2 regions of the Sulfuritalea sp. genome follow, and region 2 is predicted to be linked to the other one. Evidence: predicted binding sites of a transcription regulator. Region 2 holds the regulator's gene; the other holds the start of a gene.
What was found. Region 2 encodes sigma-54, which starts transcription at its own class of promoters, with help from an activator protein. Its sites were predicted from a motif close to TGGCACNNTTCCTGCT; they were not measured.
Positions count from the first base shown of each region.

Region 1: the regulator sigma-54 is predicted to act here: its motif matches at 6,992-7,007, upstream of nifL (nitrogen fixation negative regulator NifL).

Region 1 covers NZ_JASJPC010000001.1:99,668-109,957, forward strand. Annotated here, with positions in the region: gene draG (ADP-ribosyl-[dinitrogen reductase] hydrolase) at 1-252, opposite strand, end outside; gene RMO95_RS00560 (2Fe-2S iron-sulfur cluster binding domain-containing protein) at 304-591, opposite strand; gene RMO95_RS00565 (ArsC/Spx/MgsR family protein) at 604-1,017, opposite strand; gene RMO95_RS00570 (4Fe-4S dicluster domain-containing protein) at 1,020-1,298, opposite strand; gene nifB (nitrogenase cofactor biosynthesis protein NifB) at 1,309-2,820, opposite strand; gene RMO95_RS00580 (nitrogen fixation protein NifZ) at 2,968-3,255, opposite strand; gene RMO95_RS00585 (flavodoxin) at 3,242-3,802, opposite strand; gene nifA (nif-specific transcriptional activator NifA) at 3,799-5,391, opposite strand; gene nifL (nitrogen fixation negative regulator NifL) at 5,388-6,953, opposite strand; gene rsxG (electron transport complex subunit RsxG) at 7,227-7,865, shown strand; gene RMO95_RS00605 (electron transport complex subunit E) at 7,980-8,654, shown strand; gene RMO95_RS00610 (SoxR reducing system RseC family protein) at 8,644-9,330, shown strand; gene rsxA (electron transport complex subunit RsxA) at 9,327-9,908, shown strand; gene RMO95_RS00620 (RnfABCDGE type electron transport complex subunit B) at 9,924-10,290, shown strand, end outside.
Region 2 covers NZ_JASJPC010000033.1:137,942-158,102, forward strand. Annotated here, with positions in the region: gene nusB (transcription antitermination factor NusB) at 1-35, shown strand, start outside; gene thiL (thiamine-phosphate kinase) at 119-1,120, shown strand; gene RMO95_RS15215 (phosphatidylglycerophosphatase A) at 1,113-1,610, shown strand; gene RMO95_RS15220 (CinA family protein) at 1,610-2,101, shown strand; gene recA (recombinase RecA) at 2,171-3,196, shown strand; gene RMO95_RS15230 (regulatory protein RecX) at 3,276-3,725, shown strand; gene lptB (LPS export ABC transporter ATP-binding protein) at 3,791-4,534, shown strand; gene RMO95_RS15240 (RNA polymerase factor sigma-54) at 4,534-5,985, shown strand; gene hpf (ribosome hibernation-promoting factor, HPF/YfiA family) at 6,012-6,326, shown strand; gene ptsN (PTS IIA-like nitrogen regulatory protein PtsN) at 6,465-6,923, shown strand; gene hprK (HPr(Ser) kinase/phosphatase) at 6,908-7,861, shown strand; gene RMO95_RS15260 (hypothetical protein) at 7,926-8,354, shown strand; gene RMO95_RS15265 (PadR family transcriptional regulator) at 8,626-9,198, shown strand; gene RMO95_RS15270 (NADPH-dependent 2,4-dienoyl-CoA reductase) at 9,317-11,347, shown strand; gene RMO95_RS15275 (acyl-CoA dehydrogenase family protein) at 11,362-12,591, opposite strand; gene RMO95_RS15280 (LysR family transcriptional regulator) at 12,831-13,736, shown strand; gene RMO95_RS15285 (PAS domain-containing sensor histidine kinase) at 13,733-14,815, shown strand; gene RMO95_RS15290 (response regulator transcription factor) at 14,808-15,446, shown strand; gene RMO95_RS15295 (phosphotransferase family protein) at 15,557-16,612, opposite strand; gene RMO95_RS15300 (ABC transporter substrate-binding protein) at 16,609-17,754, opposite strand; gene RMO95_RS15305 (AMP-binding protein) at 17,938-19,602, shown strand; gene RMO95_RS15310 (SDR family NAD(P)-dependent oxidoreductase) at 19,599-20,161, shown strand, end outside.

The DNA of each region.
Region 1 (10,290 bases), on a different contig from region 2:
GCCGCGCGCGCAGGCCAGCGCTTCGACCCGCCCGTCATTGGCGAGGATGGCCTCGCCCAGCGCCAGCGCCATGCCGGTGTCGTCGGTGACCTGACCGGGCTTGAGCCGGAGCCAGCCGCCACCGACGATCTCGCGATGCACGCCATGGTGATGGGCGATCTCGCGCGAGGTCATGAATTCGACGGTGGCACCCAGCGCATCGCCCAGCGCGAGGCCGAGATAGGCCGCCTCGGCGCGCGCGGAAAGTGTCACCCGGAATTCCGCATTTCTCGCCGCCTCACCGGCGCGTATAGTCGTCCGGCATCAGGCGGGCTTGACGACGATGCTGCCGCCCAGCAACTGGGCCTGGCAGGCGAGGCGGTGGTGGCGCGGCGCGAGATTGTCCTTCAGCACCTGGTCTTCCAGCATCGAGGGCGCGGCCAGGTGCTCGTGGCCGGAGATGATCTTGGTCAGACAGGTGCAGCACTCGCCTTCGCGGCAACCGTAGGTGATGCCGGCGCCGATCTTTTCCGAGACTTCGATAAGCCGCGTGCCGGCGGGAACGGTGACGGTGATGCCGATGTCCTGAAAGGTGACTTGAGCTTTGGGCATGGGGTTTTCCGGTTATGAAGTCGGGCAAGGCTCGCCGCCATGGCGACAGGCTTCGAGGTTTTCGTCGGGCACATCCGCGAGCCCGATCCAGGCGTCGATCGCCGTGGCGTCAAAGCCAACTCTTCGCTCCTCGCCGACCTGCAGCAGCGGCCGCCGGATCAGCAGCGGGTTGTCGCGCAGCAGCGCCAGTGCGGTCGGCTCGTCGAGTTCCCCGGGCACGATCTCGCCCGACTTGATGGCCGGCGCGGCAGGGTTGAACCATTGCGTGACCGGCAGGCCGATGAAAAATTCGAGCAGGGCCAGATTGGTCCAGGCCTTGTGGCGCAGGTCGCGCGCCAGCACCTCGTGGCCGGACTCCGCAAGCAGCTTCTTCTGGCGCGCATTGCCGGCGCAGCCGGTCTTTTCGTAAAAGGTGATGGTGGCCATGATCAGCGCGCCATGATTTCCGCTTGCGCTGCCGCCCAGCGCTCGGGCGGGATGCCGGTCAGGGAACCCGGCGGGTTCATTTCCGCGCCGAGTTCGTCGAGGATCGCGCCTTCGATCGGGCAGATCGCAACGCATTGCGCATCGGCATAATCGCCGACGCATTCGGTGCATTTGTCGGCGTCGATCAGGAAGTGGGGCGCGGCTTCGTAGATCGCCTTGTTGGGGCAGAGCGGCGCGCAGGCCCAGCAGTTCACGCAGCTTTCGATGATTTCGAGTGCCATGACGGTTTCCTCAGGCGCACTTGGCCGGGGTTGAGTTCGATGCGGGCTTGGCGTCGAGCTTTCCCGCCGCCAGCATTTCATTCCACACCGCCATCACGGCGTCCTCGATCGACTCCATCGCATGCTCGCCGTTGGGCGCGATGCCGGCCGCTTCGAGATTGCCCCAGGGCTCGAAGCCGATCTTCGAGCAGAGCACAACCTCGCAGCCATCGAGGGCCTTGATGGTCCTGTCGAGGACGGATTCACCATCGCCGCAGGTCTCGTCGCCGGCGCAGTACTGCTCGGCCTTGCGATGGCCGACGAACTTGGCGCCCGCGGCGGAGGCTTCATAGACCAGGAATTCTTTCGCGTGGCCGAAGTGCACCGCGACCAGGCCGCCCTTCCCTGCCACAGCCATCAGCACCGCCCGTCCGGCCGGCGTTTTCTGGCGCGGCATGAACTGCACCACCTGCAGCCCCGCCGGTGCATGCGCCTTGTTTCGCTTGGCCTCCAGCTCCGCCGTGACTTTCGCCCGCAACTCGGCGCGCACCGCCATGGCCGCTTCGTAGTCGATGTCCATGGCCTCGATCTTGTCCATGGTGAATTCGTCGCCGCGATCCTCGCCGAGCAGGCCCACCGCATCGGCGCGGCACTGGCGGCAGTGGCGCATCATGTTCATGTCGCCCTCGCAGGCATCCTGCAGGTTCTTCAGCTCCGCCGGATTCGGGCTGCGCTGTCCCATGACGCCGTAGAAGGTGCCGTGTTCGGCTTCGGCGATCAGCGGCATGACGTTGTGCAGGAAGGCGCCTTTGGCCTTGACGATCTTCGACACCTCCTTCAGGTGTTCGTCATTGACGCCGGGGATCAGCACCGAATTGACCTTGACCAGTATCCCCTTCGCCACCAGCATCTCCAGCCCCTGCTGCTGCCGCTGGATCAGGATCGCGGCAGCCTCGCGGCCGTGGATGCGCCTGTTCTGCCAGAAGATCCACGGATAGATTTTTGCGCCGACATCGGGGTCGACGCAGTTGATGGTGATCGTGACGTGGTCGATGTTGTGCTTCGACAATTCCTCGACATGGTCGGGCAGCGCGAGGCCGTTGGTCGACACGCAGAGCTTGATGTCGGGCGCCTTCAGCGCGAGCTGGCGGAAGGTCTCGAAAGTGCGTGTGGGATTGGCCAGGGGATCGCCGGGGCCGGCGATGCCGAGCACCGTCATCTGCGGAATCGTCGCCGCCACGGCCAGCGTCTTCTTCACCGCCTGGTCGGGCGTCAGCAGTTCCGAAACCACGCCGGGGCGCGACTCGTTGGCGCAGTCGTACTTGCGGTTGCAGTAATGGCACTGGATGTTGCAGGCCGGCGCCACCGCGACGTGCATGCGCGCGAAATAGTGGTGGGCGTCTTCCGAATAGCAGGGATGGTCCTGCACCCGGGCGCGGATTTCATCCGACATACCGCCCATCTGGGAGGCAGATGAGCCGCAACTGCCGGCGCTGCAGCCGCCGGCTTGGGGTGATGTGGATTCGATGACAGGCAGATCCATGGCGAGCTTCCCTTGCATTCCCCCGGGCTGGGGACACCCGTGATTCAGCAACCCTCATGCCATGCCGATCGTTCTGCCTAAGGTCTTGAAATTCGGCAATTTTTCCGGCTCGCCTGGGCTGTCGCAAAAGCGACAATGGCGTAATGCCTACGCTGCCGCCGCCTTGGCCCAGGCCTCGTCCTGGGTCAGTTCCGCGGGCAGGCAGCCGACCGGCGGGCCGAGCTCGCTCAGGGCGCCGCCCTCGCCTTCGAAGCGCACCAGGTAGATCGCCTGATCGGGATCGGCTTCGACGTGACCATGGTTGACCACTACGCCGCGCCGGCCCGGCGTGGCGAGCACGGCGTCGGCGGCGACATCGGGAATGCCGCCGTCGTTCACCAGCAGTTCGCGGCTGAAAACGATCTCGCCGATTTCATAGGCTTCATGTGTGGGCATCGTGCAACTCCAGGGTTTGCAATTCTTCATCGAGTTGCCGCAGCCATGCATCGATGCGCGGCTCGGTCAGCGCCGGCTGGCTGACCGGGTCCAGCGCGAGGCCGACGAAGCGGCCGTCGATGATCGCCTGCGAAGCCTGGAAGGCGTAGCCATCGGTCGGCCAGACGCCAATCACGCGGGCGCCGCAAGCGACGACGGCGTCATGGAGCAGGATCAGCGCATCGACGAACTCGTGGCCGTATTTTTCCTGCTCGCCGAGGCCGAACAGCGCCACGGTCTGGTGGCGCATGTCCTGCCCTTCAAGCCGCGGCAGGAACTCGGCCCAACTTTCCTGCGCTAGGCCGGTGGCGAGGCCGGGCAATTCGCCGTCGCCGTAGGTCGGTGCGCCGAGAATCAGCAGCTCATGGGCGAGAAAGTCTTCGACGCCGGTGCGGCCGATATTCACCGGGGCCAGTGCCCGATCACCGAGCTTCTGCGCGATCAGCTTGGCGATGCGCCGCGTGCGGCCGGTGTCGGTGCCGAAATAGACGGCTATCTTATCCGTCATATCTGCCGCACCTCGATGTTGAGCGTCTGGATGCGGTAGGCGATCTGGCGCGGCGTCATGCCCAGCAGGCGCGCGGCGCGGGCCTGGACCCAGCCGGCCTGCTCCAGCGCGGCGATCACGCGCTGGCGTTCGCTTTGCTCGCTGCCGGGCTCGATCGCGTCGCCGTCGGCGTCGAGTGGCGGCCTGAGAGTTGGCGCTGGCGATACGGCGAAGGAAGTCCCCTTTGGGGACGCGGCGCCGCGGCCCGGACCGGTGCGCGGCTTGTCGATGCGGATCAGCTCGGCGTCGATTTCGCCATTCATCGACATCACGGAGGCGCGCTCCAGGCAGTTCTCCAGTTCGCGCACGTTGCCGGGCCAGCTGTGCTGCGCCAGGCGGCGCTGGGCTGCGGCGGTCAGCGACAGCGGCCGGCTCTGGATGCCGCCCAGGCGTTCGAGCAGGAAGCGGGCGATCTCGGGCAGGTCTTCCATGCGTTCGCGCAGCGGCGGCGGCAGGATGGGCATGACGTTGAGCCGGTAGTAGAGGTCCTCGCGGAACTCGCCGGTTTCCACGGCCGCTTCGAGATCGCGGTGGGTCGCCGCGATCAGGCGCACATCGACCTTGATTGTGCGGCTGCCGCCGACGCGCTCCAGCTCGCCTTCCTGCAGCACGCGCAAGAGTTTGGCCTGGAAGGCCGGCGAGATTTCGCCGATCTCGTCGAGGAACAGCGTGCCGCCGTCGGCGGTTTCGAAGCGGCCCTTGCGCGCCGCCACGGCGCCGGTGAAGGCACCCTTTTCGTGGCCGAAGAGTTCCGATTCGAGCAGGTTTTCCGGCAGAGAGGCGCAGTTGAGCCGCACGTAGGGCCCGCGCGCACGCGGCGAGTTGTAGTGGATGGCGTTGGCGATGAGTTCCTTGCCGGTGCCGGTTTCGCCGCGGATCAGCACCGTGGTCGGCCATTTCGCCACCATGCGGATCTGCTCGAAAATGCGCCGCATCGGTCCCGAATGGCCGACCAGGTTGTCGAAGCCGTGCTTCTGCCGCACGGTGCGGCGCAGGGTGTCGCGCTCTTCGGCCAGGGCCTTGTGTTCGCGGTCGACTTCGAGCGAAAGGCGCACGCTCTGACCGATCAGGTTGGCCACCATTTCGACGAAGCGCACGCGCTCGGCGAGCAGGCCGTCGTCGGGCTCGTCGGGCTGCACCGCGAGCACGCCCTGCAGCGCGCCGCCGACCTGGATCGGCGCGGCGATGAAGGGAAGCTCCTTGTCATAAAGGCCGAGCCGGTTGAGGAAGCGCGGCTCGTCGCCCAGGCGCTGGACGGCGATGGTGCGGCCGCCTTCGAGGATCATGCCAACCAGGCCTTCGCCGGGCTGGTAGCGCACCGGTTCGTAAACCTCGCTGTCGAGGCCATGCACGGCATGCACGCCGAGCTCGCCGCTGTCGGGATCGACCACGCCGACCATGCCGCCGCTCAAATGGCCTGTGACTTCGAGCGTGCGCAGCACCTCGCGCAGGGTCTGGTGAAAATCCAGCGAGCGCGACAAGGCCTGCGAGACGCGGAACAGCATCTCGTAATGGGCGCGCAGCAGGGTGGACGAGCGCAGTTCACTCATGATCGACGCTTCACGGGTAGCAGCACGCGCACGCGGCAGCCGCCCAGCTTGGCCGGGTCGACCTCTATCGTGCCGCCGTGATCGGCGGCAACCTGCTGCGCGGCGGAAAGGCCGGTGCCGAGGTGGCCACGTTGGGCGGTGCCTTCGCGTTTGGTGGTGTAGAAGGGCTCGAACACCTTGAGCTGCTGCCCGGCGGGAATGCCGGGCCCGCTGTCCTCGATGACGATGTCGATGCCGCCGGGTTGCGCCCGGGTGATCACGGACAAGTCGCGCTCGCGCCAGCCGCGCGCGCTCATGGCTTCGATGGCGTTGTCGATCAGGGCCTTGAACATCGAACGCAACTGGTTCGGATAACCCTGCAGCGTCGGCAGCATGGCCTGCGGCTTCCAGTTGACGCTGACGCCCGAGGCCAGCAGGCGCTTGGTACTGAGGTCGAGCACGTCGCGCAGCAGTTCATTGACGTTGATGGCGCCGGCAGGTTCGCGCGTTTCGGCGGGGATCATGGCGCGCAACTCGGCCAGCGCCTGCTGCCCGGCGGCCATCGCGTCGGCCAGCGCCACAGCCATCGGGTCGGCGTCGCCGTTGCGCCGCGCCAGCATGCCGACCACCGAGGACATCATGTTGAGCGGCCCTTCGAGGCGGAAAGTGGCCGCCGAGAGGCTCTCGCGCAGCGCCGAGACGCGGTCCTCCTCGGCCATCACAACTTGCAGCGCGGCGACGCGGCCCTTTTCCTGCTCGGCGCGCAGGCCGGTGATTTCCTTGGCTACCAGCAGCAGGTAGTCGCGCCCGCCGCCCTCGAAGAAGGCGTCGGCGCCGCTGTCGTCCTCGCGCACGCGGCTGCCGGAACAGGAGAACCAGCGCGGCGGCTTGCCGCCCGGCAGGTCGAGGCGCACTTCGCGGTCGAGGAAGGCATAGCCGGAATTGCGCCGCCCCTTCACAGTGTCGAGTTCCAGCCCGGCGCGGATCGCCGTCATCAGCATCGGTGCCGGCTCGGCCATGCCGAGGTCGGCCTGCAGCTTCTTGTATTCCTGGTTGTCGAGCAGCACGCGGTCATCGACGTCGAGCACCGCGATCACCATCGGCGCCGCATCGACCACCGATTCGATCAGCGCCTTCTGGTTCTTCACCTCGCATTCGAGGCGGTGCATCGCGGTGATGTCGCGATGCATGCCGAGGTAATTGACGATCGCGCCGCCGGCATCGACCACCGGCGAAATCGAGAGTTCGGCGAGGTACTTGCTGCCATCGCGCCGCCGATTGATCAGCCGCCCGCTCCAGGCTTCGCCGCGCGAAATGCTCTGCCACAGCGACTTGTACACCTCGGGCGGGGTGGTCTTGTTGGACAGCATGGATTCGTTGCGGCCGGCCGCCTCGTCGGCGGCGTAGCCGGTGACGCGGGAGAAGGCGGGATTGACGTAGAGGATGTTGCCGCCGACGTCGGTGATCGAAATCGCGATGTCGGCCTGGTCCACGGTCTGCTGGAATACGCGCGGATGAATTGCCGCCGCGGTCTCGGCGCCTTCAGCCCCACCGCCCACCGTCTCAAGTTGCTTCTTCGCCATGGCGCACCATCTCCGGATCCAATGTCTTCGCTCCATTCAGCAGGTTCCGTGCCGAGTCTGATTTCACGCTGGATTTGGAGTATTTACCCCGTGTTTTGTAGGACTTGCGACACAGCCAAGAGTTGGCGCTGGCGACACGGCGAGGCGTCCCGGCAAGGCGAAAACCCCCATGCTGGTGCGGACTTGGGCGCGCATGCACGGCTTTGGTGTGCGCCGCAACATGCGGTGGCACGGAAGATGCGAAGCGATGGGCAAAGGAATCTTCGTCAGACCATGAACAGCCCTCACGCCCTCCAGCCCGAAACCGTCGCGATCAAGCCGCCCGGCCTGATGCATGGCGTGATCCTCGGCGCCTTCTGCCTCGGCTTCGGCCTGGTGCTGGCCGTCACCGACCGCCTGACGCTGGACGACATCGCCGCCCGCGCCCTCGAAGACCGGCAGAACTCGCTGGCCCAGGTGATCCCCACCACTCTCCACGACAACAATCCGGTGACCGACACGCTGCTGATGAAGAACGCCCACGGCCGCGAAATAACGATTTATCGCGCACGCAAGGCAGGCCGCGTCACCGGCGTCGCCTACGAGATCCACGGCACGGGATATGCCGGCGAGATGAAGCTGATGCTGGGGCTGTCCGCCGACGGCAAGGTACTCGGCGTGCGCGTGCTGGCGCACAAGGAAACGCCGGGCCTGGGCGACAAGATCGAGGTCAAGAAAGGCGACTGGATCCTGCGTTTCAACGACCTGTCGCTGGGCAATCCGCCGGCCGAACGCTGGAAGGTGAAGAAGGACGGCGGCCAGTTCGACCAGTTCGCCGGCGCCACCATCACGCCGCGCGGCGTGCTGGCCGCGATCCGCGACGGCCTGGAGTTCTTCGCCGCGAACAAGACCGCGCTCACGGAGGCGAAATGACAACCTATCCCCCATCCCCTTTCCCAAGGAAAGGGGTGACTACGGTTCAGCCGCTTTGCGGCTTCCAAAGTTTTGACGCTACGCCTCCTCGGGGCGGCCCAGCGGAGGCGTGACATGGCAAACAATTACAAGACCATCGTCAAGGACGGCCTGTGGGACAACAACGGCGTCTTCAGCATGCTGCTCGGCATGTGCCCGGCGATGGCCATGACCGCCAGCGCCACCAACGGCTTCGGCATGGGGCTGGCCACCGCCGTAGTGATGGCGGCATCGAGCCTGCTGGTCGCGCTGTTCCGCAAGCTGATCACTCCGGAAGTGCGCATCCCCGTCTACATCCTGATCGTCGCCGCCATGGTGACCCTGGTCGACCTGGCGATGAACGCCTGGATGCACGAGCTGTACAAGGTGCTGGGCCTGTTCATTCCGCTGATCGTTTCCAACTGCCTGCCGCTGGCACGCCTCGAAGCCTTCGCCGCGAAGCAGCCGGTGCTGCCCTCTTTCCTCGACGGCCTGTTCATGGGCCTGGGCTTCACCATCGCGCTGACCGCGATCGGCGCGGTGCGCGAGATCACCGGCAACGGCACCCTGTTCGCCGACGCTTCGCTGCTGCTCGGCCCGGCCTTCAAGGCCATCGAACTGCGCCTGCTGCCGGCCGACATGGGCGTGCTGATGATGATCCTGCCGCCCGGCGGCTTCCTCGTCACCGGCCTGCTGGTCGTCGTCAAGCGCATGGTCGACCTGCGCGCCGGCAAGGAAATCCAGATGGGAGGGGCGCACAGTGTCGCGTGACCTGCATACCGTCGAAGGCATCGCCCGCGTGGTCGGCGTCGACGGCGCGACGGCCTGGCTCGAACCGGAACAGACCAGCAGTTGCGGCAGTTGCGCCTCGGCTTCGAGTTGCGGCGCTGGGGCCGGGGCCGGCGGCATCGGCACAGTGACCGACCGCATCGCGGCGCGGCGTTTTTCTCTGGACAACGCGGACGACCTGCATGTCGGCGAGCGCGTGGTGGTGGGCGTCGCCGAGCGTGCACTGATCCGCGCCGCGCTGACCGCCTATGGCTTGCCGCTGGTAACAGCGCTGACGGCTGGCGGCATTGCCGAAAGTGCTTGGGCGAGCGACCTCGCCACCATGGCGGCGATGGCGGCCGGCTTAGTGGTCGGGCTGCTGGCGGCAGGCACGGTCGCGCGGCGCCTGGCCGCACGCGGCGATCTGGCGCCGCGCTTCCTGCGCATCTCCTCCCCCTTCAAGGGGGGCGAGGCGGGAATTCGCGACGCATGCGTCGCGCCGCCGCAGCCGGCTAGCTGTGCAAAGCCAGCCGTGGGCCGCGCAGCGGCCGGGAGGGGGATGGGGGAAGAAACGGGCGTTCCGTCGACGTGTCACGCCAGTTTGACCCATCCCCTCCCCAACCCTCCCCTTGAAGGGGAGGGAGCGTCCATGACACTTTCGATTGGAAATTCGCCATGAAAGATTTCGCCCTGATGATGATAGGCGCGGCACTGGTGAACAACGTGATCCTCGCCCGCTTCCTCGGCCTGTGTTCCTTCATGGGCGTCACCACGCGCATCGACACGGCGGCGGGCATGGGCCTGGCCACCACCTTCGTCATCACGGTGTCGTCGATGGCCGACTGGGCCGTGCAGCACTGGCTGCTCGACGCCTACGGCCTGGGCTATCTGCGCACCGTGACTTTCATCCTGGTCATCGCCAGCGCCGTGCAATTCACCGAGCTGACCATCAAGAAAGTCTCGCCGGCCCTGTTCCAGATGCTCGGCATCTACTTGCCGCTGATCACCACCAACTGCGCCGTGCTCGGCGTCGCCCTGCTGCTGGTCGAAGGCCGCATGAGCTTCCTCGGCGCCACGCTGTTCGGCTTTGCCTCGGCGCTCGGCTACAGCCTGGTGATGGTGATCTTCGCCGGCCTGCGCGAACGCCTGGCACTGGCCGAGGTGCCGCGCCTGTTCGCCGGCCCGCCGCTCGGCTTCATCGTCGCCAGCCTGCTGGCGATGGCCTTCATGGGGTTTTCGGGCATCAGTACCGGATAGCAAAAGGAGAATGCCATGCTCATAGCCGTCGCAACCCTCGCCCTGATGGGCCTCGCCCTCGGCGCCCTGCTGGGCACCGCAGCGCGCTATCTGGCGGTCGCGGAAGATCCGATCGAGGGCAAGCTGAAGGACATGCTGCCCGGCTCGCAATGCGGCCAGTGCGGCTATGTCGGTTGCAGCCAGGCGGCGGCGGCCCTGGCGCGCGGCGAGGCACTGCCGACGCTGTGCCCGCCCGGCGGCAAGTCGGTGGCCGAAGCGCTGGCGGCGATGCTGGGCGTCAAGCTCGACCTCTCAGCCGTGGTCGACGATGGCCCCAAGCTGGCCGTGGTGGCCGAGGAAATCTGCATCGGCTGCTGCCGCTGCATCAAGGCCTGCCCGACGG
Region 2 (20,161 bases):
CGGTGCTGCGACCGGACGAACCAAGAACCCGTTAGCCACAGAGAACACAGAGGGCACAGAGAAAACCCCCTTGCTTCTTCTCCGTGATCTCTGTGTCCTCTGTGGCAAAAAGGTTTTCATGCCTTCCGAATTCGCTCTGATCGACCAATACTTCAAGCGGCCCACCAGCCACACTCTGCTCGGCGTGGGCGACGACGGTGCGCTGATCGCGCCGACCCCGGGCCAGGAACTGGTCGTCTCCACCGACCTGCTGGTCGAAGGCACGCATTTCCTGGCCGACACCGATGCCGAAGCGCTCGGCTGGAAATGCCTTGCCGTGAATGTCTCGGACCTTGCCGCAATGGGCGCGCAACCACGCTGGGCGCTGCTCGCCGCCGTGTTGCCGGCCCGCGAAGCGGAATCCCCGGCATGCAAAGCTCCGGCGCCAACTCACGAATGGATCGAGGCCTTCGCGCGCGGCTTCTTCGCCTGCGCCCAGGACTACGGCATCGACCTGATCGGCGGCGACACCACGCGCGGGCCGCGTGCCTTCTGCGTCACGATACTTGGCGAAGCCCCCGCGGGGCAGGCCTTGCGCCGCAGCGGCGCCAAGGCCGGCGATTCGATCTGGGTTTCCGGCCGGCCCGGACGCGCCGCGCTGGGTCTGGCCCACCTGCAGGGACGTACCACGCTGACCGAACCGCAGCTCACGGATTGCCTCGCCGCATTGCACCGCCCGCAGCCGCGGGTCGCGCTCGGGCTGGCGCTGCGCGGTTTGGCGACAGCGGCGATCGACGTGTCGGACGGCCTGCTGGCCGATCTCGGGCATATCCTCGAGCAGTCGGCCCTCGCCGCGCGGCTGCAGATTCCGAACCTGCCTGCGGCCGGCCTGGAACGCGACTGCCTGCTGTCCGGCGGCGACGACTACGAATTGCTGTTCACCGCGCCGGCAGCGTCCGACGAGCGCGTCGCAGAACTGGCGGGCAAGCTCGAACTGCCGTTGACCCGCATCGGCGAGATCGTCGCCGGTGCGCCCGGCGAACTCGTGCTGAATGACGACGACGGCAGCGACATCACCCCCGCCAGGCGCGGCTACGATCACTTTGCCCCCCAGCCGGTACCCCGGGACAGCAATGGCTAAACTGCCTCCGCCCCCGCTCAAGTTCCTCTTCCACCATCCGGCGCATTTCATCGCCTGCGGCATGGGCAGCGGGCTGTCGCGTTTCGCGCCGGGGACGGCCGGCACGGCCTTCGCATGGCTGACCTATCCCTTCCTGCGCGGCTATCTGGAAAGCGACCTGGGGCTGGCGATCTTCCTGCTGCTGGCCTTTGCCGTCGGCGTCGCGGCCTGCCAGATCACCGGCCGCGCACTCGGCGTGGTCGATCACGGCGCCATCGTCTGGGACGAGATCGTGCCCTTCTGGGCGGTGCTGATGCTGACGCCGCCCGAACTGCTCTGGCAGCTCGCGGCCTTCCTGTGGTTCCGTTTCTACGACATCGTCAAGCCGGAACCGGCCCGGTTCTTCGACACGCGGGTGAAGAACGGCTTCGGCGTGATGATGGACGACGTCATCGCCGCCGGCTACACGGTGCTGACCATCGCGGTATTCAAGGCCTTCTTGCCCTTCTGATGGATTCCGAGCTCCTTGCCCTGTCTGCATCGGTGGGTGCGGCGTGTCGCCAGCACCAACTCTTGCTGGCGACCGCCGAATCCTGCACCGGAGGCTGGGCCGCCCAAGTGATCACTCACACAGCCGGCAGTTCGGAATGGTTCGAGCGCGGTTTCGTGACCTATTCCAACCCGGCCAAGGTCGACATGCTCGGTGTGCGCCAGGAAACCCTGGACCGCCATGGCGCGGTGAGTCCGGAAACCGCGGCGGAAATGGCCGCCGGTGCACTGAAAAACTCCAAGGCTATGATTTCATTGGCAATCACAGGAATCGCCGGGCCCACGGGTGGCTCACCTGGTAAGCCAGTGGGCACCGTATGCTTTGCCTGGTGTCGGGTCGGCGAAACGGCTGTTGCGGAGACCGCGGTTTTTGGCGGCGACCGCGAAGCGGTGCGCCGTCAGGCGGTGCTTCACGCCCTGCGCGGCCTGCTGGTCCGACTCGATGCCGCATAAGAAACCGGGAGAGCGCAAAAACTGTGCCATCCATGCCATAATCGAATCAACTTTTGAAGGACGCATTTAATGGACGAGAACAAGAACAAGGCCCTGCAGGCCGCCCTGGCCCAGATCGAAAAGCAGTTCGGCAAGGGCTCCATCATGAAAATGGGCGAAGGCCTGGCCATCGACGACATCCAGACGGTTTCCACCGGCTCGCTCGGGCTGGATATCGCCTTGGGCATAGGCGGCCTGCCGCGCGGACGGGTGGTCGAGATTTACGGTCCGGAGTCTTCCGGCAAAACCACGCTGTGCCTGCACATCGTGGCCGAGATTCAAAAAGCCGGCGGCGTGGCCGCCTACATCGACGCCGAAAACGCGCTCGACCCCGGCTATGCGGCCAAACTCGGGGTGAATGTGCCCGACCTGCTGATCTCGCAGCCCGACACCGGCGAACAAGGCCTCGAAATCACCGACATGCTGGTGCGCTCGGGCGGCGTCGATTGCATCGTGATCGACTCCGTGGCGGCGCTGACGCCGCGCGCCGAAATCGAAGGCGAAATGGGCGACCAGTTGCCCGGCCTGCAGGCGCGACTGATGAGCCAGGCCCTGCGCAAGCTGACTGCCAACATCAAGCGCACCAACACGCTGGTCATCTTCATCAACCAGATCCGCATGAAGATCGGCGTCATGTTCGGCAACCCCGAAACCACCACTGGCGGCAACGCGCTGAAGTTCTACGCTTCGGTGCGCATGGACATCCGCCGCACCGGTGCGATCAAGAAGGGCGACGAGGTGATCGGCAACGAAACCAAGGTCAAAGTGGTCAAGAACAAGGTCGCCCCGCCTTTCCGCGAGGCGCATTTCGACATCCTCTACGGGGAAGGCATTTCGCGCCAGGGCGAGATCGTCGAACTTGGCGTCGAGCACAAGATCGTCGAGAAATCCGGCGCCTGGTACGCCTACAAGGGCGAGAAGATCGGCCAGGGCAAGGACAACGCGCGCGAGTTCCTGCGCGAGCATGCCGAAATCGCCGTGGAAATCGAAAACCGGGTGCGCGAGGCCGTCGGCGTCGCGGCGCTGGGCACCCCCGAAGCAGTGAAAGGCAGCTAGGCGCGGTACTTGACCGAGTATCCGCCGAGGGCAAGCATCTTGTCGAACCGCTCTTGCCGCGCCTGTCGCGGTCGCCACCATGTCGAATGAATTGCGCCAGCAGGCGATCAGGCTGCTGGCCCGGCGCGAGCATACCCGCGCCGAACTGGCGCGCAAGCTGGCAGGGCTGGGCACGCCGGAGGAGATCGCCGCGGTACTGGCTGACATGGAGTCCTCGCAACTGCAGTCCGACAGCCGTACGGCCGAAAGCTATTTGCGCAGCAATGCCGCGCGGCTTGGCACCTCGCGCCTGCGCCATCAGCTCAAGACCCGCGGCGTGGCGCCCGAGATGATCGACGAACAACTGGCGCAGGCCGACCTGCCCGACGAGATCGAACGCGCGCGTGCCGCCTGGAGCCGCAAGTTTTCCGCCGCGCCGACCAACCCCAAGGAATGGGCGCGCCAGGCGCGCTTCCTGCAAAGCCGGGGCTTTGCCGGCGACGTCGTCCGTCGTTTGCTCAAGCAGCCGCTGGAGGCCGAAGGCGAATGAAGTTCGACGCCGCCGACCAGATCCCTCTCGGCTATGACAGCGAAGCTGTGCCGCCGCCTGTCGTAATGACTCCGGTCGCCACGCTCTCGGCCCACAATCTGCGCAAGAAGTACAAGTCGCAGACCGTGGTGACCGACGTCTCCTTCGAAGTCGCCGCCGGCGAAGTGGTGGGCCTGCTCGGGCCCAACGGCGCCGGCAAGACCACCTGCTTCTACATGATCGTCGGCCTGGTCGCCGCCGATGGCGGCGAGATTCGCATCGAAAGCGGGGAAGAGAAACTGCGCCTGACCCACATGCCGATCCACCAGCGCGCCAGACTGGGCCTGTCCTACCTGCCGCAGGAAAATTCGGTGTTTCGCAAACTCACGGTGTCGGAAAACGTGCGCGCCGTGCTGGAACTGCAGGATCTCGACGATGCCGCAATCGACGAGCGCGAAGAAACCCTGCTGCAGGAACTGCACATCACCCACATCCGCAAGAATCTGGCGGCCTCGCTCTCTGGCGGCGAGCGCCGCCGCGTCGAGATTGCCCGCGCGCTGGCGACCAGCCCGCGTTTCATCCTGCTCGACGAACCCTTTGCCGGCGTCGACCCGATCGCCGTGATCGACATCCAGAAGATCATCCGCTATCTCAAGGAAAGCGGCATCGGCGTATTGATCACCGACCATAACGTGCGCGAAACCCTGGGCATTTGCGATCGCGCCACCATCATCAACGCCGGCGAAGTGCTTGCCGCTGGACAGCCGGCCGAGATAGTCGATAATGAAAGTGTGCGTCGGGTTTATCTCGGCGAGCACTTCAGAATGTGATGAAACAAGGACTCCAGCTCAGGCTATCGCAGCACTTGGCACTGACGCCGCAGTTGCAGCAGTCGATCCGGCTGTTGCAGTTGTCGACTCTGGAGTTGAATGCCGAGATCGACCAGGCCTTGCAGGAAAATCCCCTGCTGGAACGCGACGATCCCGGCGAGCCGGCTGCATTCAGCCTCGGTGCCACAGGCGATGGGCTGGCGACGCCGCAAACCGTGACGCCGACCGAAAGCGACGAACGCCAGGAACCGCGGGGCGGCGACGATGAAGGCTGGGGCATGGACTTTTCCGGCAGCCATGGCCAGCGCGATCCCAACGACGACGATCTCGACAGCGGCGAATCCCAGGCCAGTTCAAGCTCCTTGCGCGAGCATCTGGCGACCCAGGTGGCGATGACCCAGTTGCCCGACCGCGAGCGGGCACTGGTCGGCTTCCTGATCGAAGCCCTGAACGACGACGGCTACCTGACCCAGCCGCTGGACGAGTTGATCGATCTGCTGGTCGCCGACGACGACGAAGTGCGCGAAGCCCTGCTGGAGGAACTCGGCATCGCCCTGCGCCATCTGCAGAACCTCGATCCGCCGGGCATCGGCGCGCGCAGCGCGCAGGAATGCCTGTCGCTGCAACTGAAATTCCTGCCGGAATCGGCCTCGCGCCAATTGGCGCTGGCCATAGTCGACAAGCACCTCGAGCATCTGGCCGCGCGCGATTTCGCACGCATCAAGAAATCCCTGGGCTGCGACGACGACGAGCTGCGCGCGGCGCAAACCCTGATCCGCTCCCTCAATCCACGTCCCGGCGCGCAATACGCGCCGATCGATACGCGCTACGTGGTGCCGGACGTGGCGGTGAAAAAACTGCACGACCGCTGGGTCGTCAGCCTCAACCGCGAGGCCATGCCGCGCCTGCGCATCAACCGGCTCTACGCCGACATCCTGCAGCGCCACCGCGGCGGCAACGCGTCCTCGACCGGACTGGCCAGCCAGTTGCAGGAAGCCAAGTGGCTGATCAAGAACGTGCAGCAGCGCTTCGACACCATCCTGCGGGTGTCGCAAGCCATCGTCGACCGCCAGCGGGCCTTCTTCGACCACGGCGAAGTCGCGATGCGGCCGCTGACCCTGCGCGAGATCGCGGAAACCGTCAGCCTTCACGAATCGACCATTTCGCGCGTGACGACCCAGAAATACCTGGCGAGTCCGCGCGGCATCTACGAACTCAAATACTTTTTTGGCAGCCACGTCGCCACCGATACCGGCGGCGCGGCCTCCTCAACCGCAATTCGGGCGCTGATCAAGCAATTGGTCGGCGCCGAGGACGGCAAGAAGCCGCTCTCGGACGCCCGTCTTGCGGAAATCCTCGGCGAGCAGGGCATCGTCGTGGCGCGTCGCACCGTAGCGAAGTACCGCGAACTGCTCAATATCCCGCCGGTCAACCTCAGAAAAGTTCTCTGAGAAAATACGTCTGACAAGGAGACATCATGAATCTCAACATTACCGGCCACCACATCGAAGTCACTCCGGCCATTCGCGAATACGTCACGGGCAAACTCGATCGAGTACTGCGGCATTTTGATCAGGTGACCAGTTCGCACGTCATCCTGTCGGTTGAAAAGCTGCAGCAAAAAGCGGAAGTCACCCTGCACGTCAAAGGCAAGGACATCTTCGCCGATGCCATCGACGCCGATCTTTACGCTGCCATCGACCTGGTGGCCGACAAGCTCGACCGCCAGGTGGTCAAGCACAAGGAAAAGGTCTCCGACCACACCCACGACAAGCGCCCGCAGGTCGAATAGGCCCGTAGCGGCAAGTTGGGCGAACCGGCCGCGGCAGCGTGTTATGTCCCGGTGCGCTTGCGCCGGGAACGGTATCCGCCGGATAGCGTTATACTGCGCGCCGCCGCAACCTCCGCCCATCGCCGAATTGCTTCCACCATGAATCAGATCGCCAGCCTGCTGCCACTCGACAACGTGGTGGCAAACCTCGACGCCAGCAGCAAGAAGCGCGTATTCGAGCAGGTCGGTATTCTTTTTGAAAATCATCACGGCGTCGCCCGCAGCACGGTCTACGACGCCCTGTTCGCGCGCGAAAAGCTGGGCTCGACCGGCCTTGGTCAGGGTATCGCGATTCCCCACGGGCGCATCAAGGGTCTCAAGGCCCCGCTCGGCGCCTTTGTCCGCCTCGACTCGCCGGTGCAGTTCGACGCGCCGGACGGCAAGCCGGTCGGCCTGATATTCGTGCTGCTGGTGCCCGAAGCGGCCAACGAGCACCATCTGCAACTGCTCTCCGAACTGGCGCAGATGTTCTCCGACCGGGCTTTTCGCGAACAACTCGCCACAGCCGCCGATAGCGCGGCGCTGCACGGCCTTTTTGCCAATTGGCACGCCAATTAGTCGTTTCCCAGCTGTTCGAACGTAACCGCGAGCGGCTCCAGCTCTCGTGGGTCAGCGGCCCCATGACGCGCGCGATATGCACCACCGAACATGTGGTGTCACCGGCCGACTTGATCGGCCACCTCAATCTGATGCACCCGGAACGCCTGCAGGTGATCGGCACGCCCGAAGTGGCCTGGTCGGCCCGCCACGCGCCGGAAAAAGTCGCCCATCACATGCAGGAAATCTACAACGCCAAGCCGCCCGCCATCATCGTCGCCGACGGCTGCGCGATCGACGACGGCGTGCGCAGCGGTTGCGAGGCCTCGGGCACGCCGCTGCTGCAGACGCCGCTGTCCTCGGCCTTCGTCATCGATACCCTGCGCGCCTTCGTGTCGCGCCAACTGGCCGAAACCGGCACCCTGCACGGCGTCTTCCTCGACGTGCTGGGCATGGGCGTGCTGATCACCGGCGACTCCGGCGTCGGCAAGAGCGAACTCGGCCTGGAACTGATTTCGCGCGGCCACGGCCTGGTCGCCGACGACGTGGTCGATGTCTCGCGCATCGGCTCCGACACCCTCGAAGGCCGCTGCCCGGAACTGCTCAAGGACTTCCTCGAAGTGCGCGGACTCGGCCTGCTCAACATCCGCACCGTGTTCGGCGAAACCGCCTGCCGCCGCAAAATGCGACTCAAGCTGATCGTCCATCTGCAGAAGCCGACGCCCGGCGTGCCGGAAGCCGCCCGCCTGCCGCTCGATGCGCAGACCGAGACCATCCTCGGCGTACCGATCCGCCGCGTCACGCTGCCGGTGGCCGCCGGCCGCAACCTGGCGGTGCTGCTGGAAGCTGCCGTGCGCGCCACGGTGCTGAAACTGCGCGGCATCGACAGCATGCAGGAATTCGTCGAGCGCCAGGAAGCCGCGCTGCGGGCCGACGGCGGCCAGGACCCGGTCAACTAAGGCCGCCTGCCTGCGTTAGATGGGCACGGCATTTTCGCCGCCCACATGAATAGGGAGACTCACCATGCATAAACTGATCGCCGTCGCCATTGCCGCACTGTTCGCCGCCAATGTCGCACTGGCCCAGACCCCTGCCGCTCCAGCCAAGGCTCCCGCTCCTGCCGCTGCCCCGGCCAAGGCCGCCGAGCCGGCGAAGGCTGTCGAAGCTGCCGCAGTTGCCAAACCGGCGGCGGCGGCCGCTGCCAGCGATTGCGAAGCCAAGGCGATGAGCAAGGACGGCAAGCCCCTGCACGGCGCCGCCAAGACTGCCTCGATCAAAAAGTGCCTGGGCGCCGGCAAGCCGGCCGACGCTGCCAAACCCGCTGGCAAGCCCGCCGCCAAGGCCTCGGGCTGTGCGGAAAAGGCCGTCAGCAAGGAAGGCAAGCCGCTCGCTGGCGCCGCCAAGGCCACGTTCATGAAGAAGTGCGAAGCCGACGCCAAGGCCGCCAAGTAAGTCGCCGCATCCGGAACCGAAAGCCGGCCCCAAGCGGGGCCGGCTTTTTTATGTCCCCGTCCGGAGGGACGGGGACGGTATCCCGGCGATATGTCCCCGTCCGGAAGGATGGGGACGGTATCCCAGCAATATGTCTCCGCCCGGAGGGCGGGACGGTATTCCCCGCTACACCGCCGTCGCGCCAGCACCAACTCTTGTCGCAAGGCCCGAATTCGCCGCACCCCTATGCAATGGATTGCATTGCAACTCGTTGCATAGTATCGTGCGCAACATGTCGCTCGATCACGCATTGCTGGTTTCCCTGCTCGAAAAGCCCAGTTCCGGCTATGAACTGGCACGCCGCTTCGACCGTTCGATCGGCTATTTCTGGCATGCCACGCACCAGCAGATCTACCGCGTGCTGTCGCGCATGGAGGAGGCCGGCTGGCTCGATGCCGAGGTCCAGCACGGCGAGACGGCCCCTGACCGCAAGGAGTATTCGGTCACTCCGACGGGACGCGACGAACTCTCGCGCTGGCTGGCCGAGCCGACCGATCCGGAAGGCGTACGCGATATCCTGATGGTCAAGCTGCGCGGCGCCGCCTTCGGCGACGTCGCAAGCCTGATCCCGGAACTCGAACATCATCGTGCGGCCCATGCCAACCGCCTGACCTGCTATCGCGTGATCGAGACCCGCGATTTCGCCGGCGCGCGAAGCACTAGTCCCGGCGGGCAAAGCCCCGGCGGGCTGGATCGCCAGCGCGCCCTGCAGTACATGGTCCTCAAGAGCGGCATCCGCTTCGAACAGGGCTGGCTGGAATGGTGCGAGGAGGCGCTGGGCCTGCTCCACAGTTTCAAACAATGAACGACTTATCCCCCAGCCCCTTCTCCGGGAGAAGGGGTGACCACGGCTCGCTGCGCTCGCGGGCTTTTGACGGGTCTGCCTTGGGGCGGCCCGGCGGCAGACCGACCAAGGAGTACTCATGACGAATCCCTACCCGCACCTGCTGGCCCCGCTCGACCTCGGCTTCACCACGCTGAAGAACCGCGTCCTGATGGGCTCGATGCACACCGGCCTGGAAGACATCGGCAACAGCCACGATCGCATGGCGGCCTTCTATGCCGCGCGGGCAAAAGGCGGCGTCGGCCTCATCGTCACCGGCGGCTTCGCCCCCAACCAGGACAGCATCGTGATGCAGGGCGCCTCCATCCTCGACAACGAAACCGAAGCCCTCAAGCACCGCGTCATCACCGATGCCGTGCATGCCAACGGCAGCAAGATCTGCGTGCAGATCCTGCACACCGGCCGCTATGCCTACACCAAGCGTCCTGTCGCCCCTTCCGCGTTGAAAGCGCCGATCAATCCATCGACGCCGCACGCCCTGAGCGAGGAAGAAATCGAGAAGACCATCGCCGACTACGCCCAGTGCGCGGCGATGTGCCAGTTCGCCAATTATGACGGCGTCGAGATCATGGGCTCGGAGGGCTACCTGATCAACGAATTCCTCGCGCCGCAGACCAACCATCGCGACGACCGCTGGGGCGGCAGCCTGGAAAACCGCATGCGCTTCGGCCTCGAAGTGATCCGCGCCGTGCGTGCCCGCGTCGGCGCCAATTTCATCATCATTTTTCGCCTCTCGATGCTCGACCTGGTCGAGGGCGGCAGCACCTGGGACGAGGTCGTGACCATGGCCAGGGAAGTCGAAAAGGCCGGCGCCACGATCATCAACACCGGCGTCGGCTGGCACGAGGCGCGCATCCCTACCATCGCCACCATGGTGCCGCGCGCGGCCTACAGCTGGGTCACGCGGCGCATGATGGGGCAGGTGAAAATTCCGCTGATCACCACCAATCGCATCAACGACCCGCAAGTCGGCGAAGAAATCATCGCCCGCGGCGATGCCGACATGGTCTCGATGGCGCGGCCCTTTTTGGCCGATGCCGAGTTCGTCAACAAGGCCGCGGCCGGCCGCGCCGATGCGATCAACACCTGCATCGCCTGCAACCAGGCCTGCCTCGACCACATCTTCTCGCGCCAGCTGTGCTCCTGCCTGGTCAATCCGTTTGCCTGCCACGAACTCGATGTCACCGTCGAAACCGCCAAGCAACCGAAGCGCGTAGCCGTGGTCGGCGCCGGTCCGGCCGGGCTGGCCGCCGCGACGCAGCTTGCCGAGCGCGGCCACACGGTCAGCCTGTTCGACTCCGCCGCCGAAATCGGCGGCCAGTTCAACCTGGCGCGGCGCATTCCGGGCAAGGAGGAATTCGCCGAAACCCTGCGCTACTTCGGCACGCGGCTGAAGGAATTGAAGGTCGATGTGCAGTTGAATCGCCGCATTGATGTAAAAAGCGCCAGCACCGACTTTCAGGGCTACAACCACGTCGTCGTTGCCACTGGCATCGTGGCGCGCACACCGGCGATTCCCGGCATCGACCACCCGAAAGTCACCAGCTACATCGACCTCATCGAGGGTCGCAAGCCGGCCGGCAAGAAGGTCGCCGTGATCGGCGCCGGCGGCATCGGCTTCGACGTCGCCGAACTGCTGACCAACGCCGAGGCGCACGGCGACTCGATCGATGCCTACCGCAAGGAATGGGGCATCGACCCGGAGTACCAGGACATCCGCGGCGGCCTGACTGCGCCGCAGATGCCGGCCACCCCGCGCGAAGTCTGGCTCTTGCAGCGCAAGACCAGCAAGGTCGGCGACGGTCTGGCCAAGACCACCGGCTGGGCGCGACGCCTGCTCCTGCAGAAGCGCGGTGTGCATTTCCAGGGCGGCGTCGAGTACCTGAAGATCGACGACGCCGGCCTGCACATTTCCATCGACGGCAAGCCGCGCCTGCTCGACGTCGATACCATCGTCATCTGCGCCGGCCAGGAACCACGCCGCGAGCTGGTGGCCGGACTGACTGCCGCCGGCATCGAGCACACCCTGGTCGGTGGCGCCGATGTCGCAACGGAACTCGACGCCAAGCGCGCGATCTGGCAGGCCACCGAGTTCGCCGTCGAGTTCTGAGCCGACGCGCCTGATCAGGCCGCGGCCGCCTGGGCGCGCGCGATCTCCAGCTTGGCGATGGCGTTGCGGTGCACTTCGTCGGGCCCGTCGGCGAAGCGCAGCGTGCGCTGGCTGGCGTACATAGCCGCGAGCGGGAAGTCGTCCGAAACGCCGCCGCCGCCATGCATCTGGATCGCCATGTCGATCACCTTGCAGGCGACGTTGGGCGCCACCACCTTGATCATCGCGATCTCGCCCTGGGCCACCTTGTTGCCCACGGTGTCCATCATGTAGGCGGCCTTCAGCGTCAACAGGCGCGCCTGCTCGATCATGATCCGCGCCTCGGCGATGCGTTCGCACGAGACGCCCTGCTCGGCCAGCGTGCGACCGAAGGCAACGCGGGAGAGCGAGCGCTTGACCATCAACTCCAGCGCATATTCGGCGGCGCCGATACTGCGCATGCAATGGTGGATGCGGCCTGGCCCCAGCCGCCCCTGGGCGATCTCGAAGCCGCGGCCCTCGCCCAGCAGGATGCCGGACTGCGGCACGCGCACGTCCTTCAGCTCGATCTCCATATGGCCATGCGGCGCGTGGTCGTAGCCGAACACGTTGAGCGCGCGCTTGACCGTGATGCCTGGAGCATTGGAAGGCACCAGGATCATCGATTGCTGGCGATGCCGGGCGGCGGACGGATCGGTTTTGCCCATCAGGATGTACACGGCGCAGCGCGGATCGCCGGCGCCGGATGACCACCACTTGCTGCCGTTGATCACGTAATCGTCGCCGTCGGCCTCGATCCGGCACTGGATGTTGGTGGCATCCGACGACGCCACCGCCGGTTCGGTCATCAGGAAGGCGGAGCGGATTTCGCCGCGCAGCAGCGGCTCCAGCCAGCGGTCCTTCTGCGCCTCGCTGCCGTAGCGTTCCAGGGTCTCCATGTTGCCGGTGTCCGGCGCCGAGCAGTTGAACACCTCGGGACCCCAATGCGAGCGGCCCATGATTTCGCACAGCGGCGCGTATTCGAGATTGGTCAGGCCTTCCGGCGCGCGCGTCGAGCGCGGCAGGAACAGATTCCACAAGCCCTCGGCACGGGCCAGGGGCTTGAGTTCCTCGATCAACCGGGTCGGCACCCAGGCATTGCCGGCGGCGCGATTGGCCTCGACTTCGGTGTGGAAGCGCGCCTCGTTGGGGTAGATGTGGGCGTCCATGAAAGCCAGCAGGCGTGCCTGCTGTTCCTTGACCTTGGGTGTGTAATCGAAATTCATGGCGTGGTTTCCTTGACGTGAAATACTTGATACGGAGTCCCCTGTCATAGACGCGCGTAGCGCGCCAAACAGCAACCCCCCCGCGAGGGGGGAAGGGGGGCGGGTGACTAATTGCTTTTCGCGTGTTACATCCTCGACAGTTGGCGCTTGGTGCCATGAGCGTTCGGGATGTGGCGCCAGCTTAGAGCCTGACCTATAATTTACCCAGTGCAATGTTTTGATGATTGCGCATTCATCTCATGCATATATCCCGGGTCGATCTCAATCTCTTCGTGATCTTCGACACCGTCCTCGCCGAGGGCGGCATCACGGCCGCGAGCCGCAAGCTGAACCTCTCGCAGCCGGCGGTCAGTCACGCCCTGACGCGCTTGCGCGGCCTGCTCGGCGATCCGCTGTTCCAGCGCCAGGGCCGCGCCATGGTGGCGACGCCGCTGGCCCGTGCCATCGCCGCCCCGGTGCGCGCCGCGCTGCGCAACATCGAGGGCACGCTGCACCAGGCGATGCGCTTCGATCCGGCCAGCAGCGAGCGCCGCTTCACCCTGGCCTTCCGCGACGTGCTGGAGCTGATCCTGGTGCCGCCGCTGATGCAGGCGCTGAGTGAGGAAGCGCCGCAACTGGACATCATCGCCGCGCGCATGAACCGGCGCAGCCTGGAGTCCGACCTGTTCGCCGGCCGGGTGGACATCGGCATCGACGTGCTGCTGCCGGTCTCGTCGGAAATCCGTTGCGAGCAGGCGCTGGCCGAGCCCATGGTGGTGGTCGCACGCAAGGGTCACCCGGCGCTGGCGAAGAAGCTCGACCTCAAGAGCTATCTCGCGCAGCAGCACATTCAGGTATCCTCGCGCCGCCGCGGGCCGGGCCTGGAAGACCTCGAACTGGCGCGAGTCGGCGTTTCGCGCCGGATCCGCCTACGCTGCCAGCATTACGGCACCGCCTGCCGCACGGTGAGCATGACCGACCTCTTGGCGACCATGCCGGCACGCTACGCGACGGTAATGAATCAGCCCTATGGCAACGAGATCCGGCCGCTGCCGCTCAAGGACACGCAACTGGAACTTTATCTTTACTGGCACCGCAACACCGACGCCGACCCGGCCGGCATCTGGCTGCGCGAGCGGCTGCGCACGGCCATCGCAAACACATGAGCAGCGGACGCGACGAACAGGCGGGCGAGGACGCGCAGACGGCGGAAATTCCCTTTCGCGCCATCGTCGAGCAATCGCTGGTCGGCATCTACGTGATCCAGGACGAGCTCGTCCAGTATGCCAATGCGGTGTTCGCCGGCCTCACCGGCCATCTGCCGGAAGAGATCGTCGGCATGCACATCCGCGATCTGACGCCGCCCTGGCGCTCGGAGGAGAACCTGCAGCGCATCCGCCAGCGCGTCTCGGGCGAAATTCCCAGCATGCGCTTTCGCACCCAGGGCTGGCACAAGGACGGCTACCCGGTGGATGTCGAGGTGCATGGCAGCCGGGTGATCTTCCGCGGCCGCCCGGCGGTGGCCGGGGTGGCCATCAGCATCGCCGAAAACGTGCGCTTCGAGCACGAACTGCTGCACTCGCAGGAGCAACTGCGCGCGCTGGCGGCGCACATCAACGAAGACCGCGAGAAGCAGCGCCAGCACACCGCGCGCGAGCTGCACGACGTGCTGGGCGGCATCCTGACCTCGCTCAAGATGGATGCCGCGCGCGTGCGCCGCCGCCTGGAACGCGACGACAATCGCGAAATCGTCGATGGCATCGTCGATCTGGCGCAGGAAGCGATCGATGCGGTGCGGCAACTGTCCGAGGCCCTGCACCCGAGCCTGCTCGACCACCTCGGCCTGGTGCAGGCGGTGAACCGCCAGCTGGACAGCTTCGCTGCCCGCCACGGCATCGCCTGCAGCATCGACGCCACCGCCTCGCCCTTGCCGATCAGCCATGCCCAGGGCATCGCCGCCTATCGCATCGTGCAGGAGGCGCTGACCAACATCGCGCGCCATGCCGGCGCGACGCGGGTGCAGGTAGCGCTCCGGCTCGACGGCGACACCCTGCACCTCGCCGTCGCCGACAACGGTCGCGGCGTCGCGCCGGCGGAACTCGAACGCCCCTCGATCGGCATCGTCGGCATGCACGAACGGGCGCGCGAGGCGGGCGGCCACCTGGAGATCTGCCCGGGCCTGGAGGGCGGCACGGTGCTGCGCCTGACGCTGCTGCCGCAAGCGGAAAGGACGCCGCATGATTGAAGTGCTGGTGGTCGACGACCACACCATTTTCCGCTCCGGCCTGCGCCGCCTGCTCGGCGACGAGGCCGACATGCGCGTGCGCGAAGAGGCCGGCAGCGCCGCCGACGCCATGCAGCTGCTGCGCCAGGCGAGTTTCGACGCCGTCATCCTCGACATCAACCTGAAAGGGCGCAGCGGCCTCGACCTCTTGAAGTCGCTGCGCCGCGAATGGCCGGCGCTGCCGGTGCTGATGGTCTCGATGTACCCCGAGGAACAGTTCGCCCGCGCCGCGCTGGACGCCGGCGCCAACGGCTATGTGGCCAAGGACGCCGAGCCGGGCGACCTGCTGGCGGCCATCCGTCGCGTCGCCCAGGGCGGCACCTGGCTCAGCACCGGCTTTGCCGCCCGCGCCCGGGAGATGCCGGGCCGGCCGCCGGCGAGCGACCAGCCGCTGCACTTCCGGCTCACGGTGCGCGAGATGCAGATCATGATGGCTATCGTCGCCGGCAAGTCGCTGACGGAAATCGGCGCCGACCTCTTCCTCAGCGTCAAGACGGTCTCGACCTATCGCAGCCGCATCCTCGAAAAACTCCAGCTCGGCGGCAATTCGGAGCTGGTGCGTTACGCGATGCAGCATTCGCTGCTGGACTAGTAGTCAGTCAGCAAGGAAAAGGCGCATTCCCTGCAGGAGCGAGCTTGCTCGCGATAGGCCGTTGTCGCGAGCAAGCTCGCTCCTACATCCATCGGTTTCAACATGTCTGCTTACTGGCCTCGGGCCAGGCCCCAGCCCAGTTGGGCCATGACCGGCGCCATGCGGCCGTAATCGAGCGCGGCGGCATGCGAGGCGGTGCCGTCCAGGGCGCGGCGCATGATGCCCTGGAAAATTCCGGCCAGGCGGAAGAAGTTGAAAGCCAGGTAGAAGCGCCATTCGGCGCCGATCTCGATGCCGCGCCGCGCCGCGTAGGCGCGCAGATGCTGCTGTTGGGACGGAATGCCGAGCGCCGCCAAGTCGAGTCCGGCCAGCCCATGCAGCAGGCCCGGCGCGATCTGCCACATCAGGCAGTGGTAGGCGAAATCCGCCAGCGGATCGCCGAGCGTGGACAGCTCCCAGTCAAGCACCGCCAGCACGCGCGGCTGGCTCGGATGGAAGATCAGGTTGTCGAGCTTGAAGTCGCCATGCAGCAGGCGCGCCGGGCCGGTGCCAGCGGAAAAATTTTGTGGCAGCCAGGCCAACAGGCTTTCCATGGCGGGGATCGGAGCCGTTTCGGCCTGCCGGTAAAGCCGCGTCCAGCGCGCAATCTGGCGCGGCAGGAAGTCCTCGCTCTTGCCGAAATCGGCGAGAGCGAGGGCACCCGGGTCCATCGCGTGCAGCGCGGCGATGACCCGGTTGGCCTCGTCGAAAATCGCGCCGCGCTCGGCTGCGTCCAGACCCGGCAGGGCGTTGTCGGTGAAACAGCGGCCGGCCACATGACCCATCACGTAGAAGGCGCGGCCGATCACGCGCTCGTCCATGCATAGTGCAAAAGTTGGCGCTGGCGGCACGGCGCTACCGGCGAGCGCGCGCATCACGCGGTACTCGCGTTCGATGGCATGGGCGCCCGGCGGCAGCTCGGCCGCCGGTGCCGGCTTGCAGCGGATGACATAGCTGGCGTCGGCGGTCTGCGCCAGATAGGTCGGATTCGACTGCCCACCGGCGAACTTGGACAGCCGGGGCGTGCCGCTAAAATCCGCCACATGCGCTTCCATCCAGTCGCCCAGCGCCGCCGCGTCGGGCGCTGCGGCGGCACCGGACACACCGGGTACAGCGGGGGCGTTCACCTGCCGGCGAGCAGCTTGAAGGCGCCGTTCTCGACCCGCATCAGGACCCGGGCGCGGGCATCATGACCAAAATGGTCGGTCGGCGAATAGTTGATGGTGCCATGCGCGACCAGCACGTTCTTTTCCGATTCGATGGCATCGCGCAGCGCCTGGCGGAACTCGACGGTGCCCGGTTTGGCCTTCTTCAGCGCCACCGGCACGGCCTGCTTCAAAACCTGTATGGCATCCCACATGTGTGCCCCCTGCGGCGCCATGCTGTTGGCGCCGTACAGCTCCTCATAGCGTTTGACATATTCGGTCGCCGCCGGCTTCGAGGCATAGCTGTCGGGCAGCTGGTTCCATGCCAGCACCGGACCGGCAACGAAAATCGCCCCTTCCATGGCCTTGCCGCCGATGCGCAGCACATCCCGGTTGGCGGCGCCGTGGGTGTGGTAGATCTGCCCCCTGTAGCCGCGTTCGGCGAGGCCGAGATGGGCCATCGAGGCAGCCCCGGCGCCGCCGACGATGAGCACGGCGTCGGGCTTGACCATGTTCAGCTTGAGCGCCTGGGGCGTGGCCGAGGTGTCGCTGCGGCTGAAGCGCTCGACGCCGACGATCTTGATCCCCAGCGGCTCGGCGTAGCGGGTGATCTCGCGCAGATAGACCTCGCCGTAGGGATCGGACTGGGCGAATACGCCGAGGGTCTTGTAACCCTGCGCCACGGCGTGTTCGGCAATGGCCCTGGACATCAGCGCAATGTGTTGCGGGAAGCAGAAGGTCCACGCCATGCGCTCGCCTTCGAGGTCGTGCGGAGTCAGTGCCAAGAGCGGCGTCTTCGTCTCCAGCGCGATGCCCATGACGGGCACCGTATTGGGCGTGATCGAGGAGCCGATCAGCACATCCACCTTGTCTTCCGCGGTCAGCTTGCGTGCGTTCTTGCTGGCCTGGGTCGGGTCCGAGGCATCGTCGAGGACGATGTATTTCACCTTCTCGCCGGCGATGATGGCCGGCAGCAGAGGCACGGTGTTCTTCTGCGGCTGGCCGAGAGGCGAGCCGTTGCCGGTCGCCGACACGGTGATGCCGACGGTGATATCGGCAGCCGCCGGCAAACTGCAACCGATGGACAGTGCCGCCAGCATGGCGGCGATCAGCTTGGATTTCATGGGCTCCTCCTGTATTGGAATGGGTGACGCGGATTGGATTCTAGGCAGGGCGGCGCGCCCATGATCACGCCGGCGGCGACTTCGGAAATGTCCTACACGGCTTTCGGAAATGTCCTACAGGACGCGACGGGATGCTTCTCTACAGTCGCCCTCTCGAACCCAACGCTCCGGAGAGCCGATTCCATGTCGCCCCTGCAACCCTGGCTGGTCCATTACCCGGCGGACGTGCCGGCCGTCGTCCATCCGCTCCAGGCCGACGGCCTGAGCCTGTTCCGCGCCGCCGTCGCCACCGCGCCCGGGCGTGACGCCGTGTGCTACTTCGACCGGCACCTGAGCTACGGCGAACTCGAGCGCCTGAGCGACGCCCTGGCGGTGGCACTGGCACGCCGCGGTTTCGCCGCCGGCGACCGGCTCGCCGTCTACCTGCAGAACCAGCCCGCTTTCCTCGTCGCCACGCTGGCGGCATGGAAGCTGGGCGGCATCGTCGCCACCATCAACCCGATGAACCGCGAATTCGAGCTGGCCAAGTTGCTCGACGACGCTACGCCAAAGGCGCTGATCTGCCTCGACAGCCTGCATGACGAGGTGCTGGCGCGCTTGCCGCAGGGCAGCTGGCGGCCGACTATCGTGCTCACCACGTCCGCACGCGATTTGCAGTCGCGCGACGATCCGCGCATTTTCGGGCAGCTTGCGGCGCGGCCGGCGGATGCGAGTCGCGACCTGATGGCCGTACTCCAATCCTGCCTCGGCCAAACGCCGACCATGCGCACGCCGTCGCCAGGCGATGTGGCCTTCATCGTCTACACCTCGGGCACCACCGGCCAGCCCAAGGGGGCCTGCATCAGCCACGACAACATTGCCCGCATCACCGCCGCCCACCGCGCCTGGTATGCGCTGGAGCAAGGTGATTCCATCCTTGCCGCGGCGCCGCTGTTCCACATCACCGGCCTCGTCGGTCACATGACCTTGGCCTGGGCGCTGGCGGCGCCGCTGGTGCTTTGCTACCGCTTCGAACCGGGGGTAGTGCTGGACGCCATCGCCGAGCACCGGCCGCGCTGCACCGCCAACGCCATCACCGCCTACATCGCGCTGATGAACCAGCCCGGGATCGACGCCGCGCGCCTGTCCAGCCTGCGCACGGTGACCTCCGGCGGCGCGCCGGTGCCGCCCAGCGTCGCCGTGCAGGTGGAACAAAAACTCGGCTGGCGCATCCTCAACGGCTACGGCCTGACCGAGTCGTCCTCCGGCGTCATCATCATGCCGCGCGACTCGGGTGGCCGCGTGGACCCGGTATCCGGCGCCATGTCGGTAGGCATCCCGATCAGCGGGGTGGACGTCTGGATCGAGGGCGAGGGCGGCGCCCGCCTCGGCCACGACGAGATCGGCGAAATCGTCATCGACGCACCGATGGTGGCCGCCGGCTACTGGGGCCAGCCGGCCGAGACGGCGCAATGCATGCGGCATGACGGCCTGCGCACCGGCGACATCGGCTTCATGGACGTCAACGGCTGGTTCTACATCGTTGACCGCAAGAAAGACCTGATCAACGCCGCCGGCTACAAGGTCTGGCCGCGCGAAGTGGAAGACGTGCTGTATGCCCATCCGGCGGTACGCGAGGCGGCCGTGGTCGGCATCGGCGACGCCTACCGCGGAGAGACCGTGAAGGCCGTGCTCAGCTTGCGCCCGGGCCTGCGCGCCGGACGCGAGGACATCGTCGCCTGGTGCCGCGAACGCCTGGCGGCCTACAAGGTGCCGCGCGTGGTCGAGTTCGTCGAGGAGCTGCCGAAGAATGCCAACGGCAAGATATTGCGCCGCCTGCTGCGCGAGCAAACGGGAGCATCGGCATGAAGCACTTCAAGGGCCGCACGGTCGTGATCACCGGCGCCGCCAGCGGCATCGGCCTGGCGCTGGCCCGGCGTGCCGCCGGCCTGGGCATGAAACTGATGCTGGCCGACATCGAGGCGCCGCGCCTGGACGCGGCCGTCGCGACCCTCGGCCTGCCGCCGGAGCGCGTCCTGACCCAGGTCGGCGACCTGAGCCTGGAAGCCACCGTCGCCGCGCTGGCCGATGCCGCTTTCGAGCGCTTCGGCGCCGTGCATCTGTTGTGCAACAACGCCGGTGTGGCATTGACGCGGCTGGTGCGGGAGACCAGCCGCGCCGACTGGGAATGGGTGCTGGGCGCCAACCTGTGGAGCACGATCCACGGCATCAACCACTTCCTGCCGCGCATGGCGGCGCAGGCCGACGCGAGCCACATCGTCAACACGGCGTCCGCCGCGGGCCTGCTGTCGACGCCGGCCTCGGCCGCCTACAACGTCAGCAAGCACGGCATCGTCACCCTGTCGGAAACCCTGTACCACGAGCTGCGTGCCGAAGGCAGCCGGGTCGGTGTATCGGTGCTCTGCCC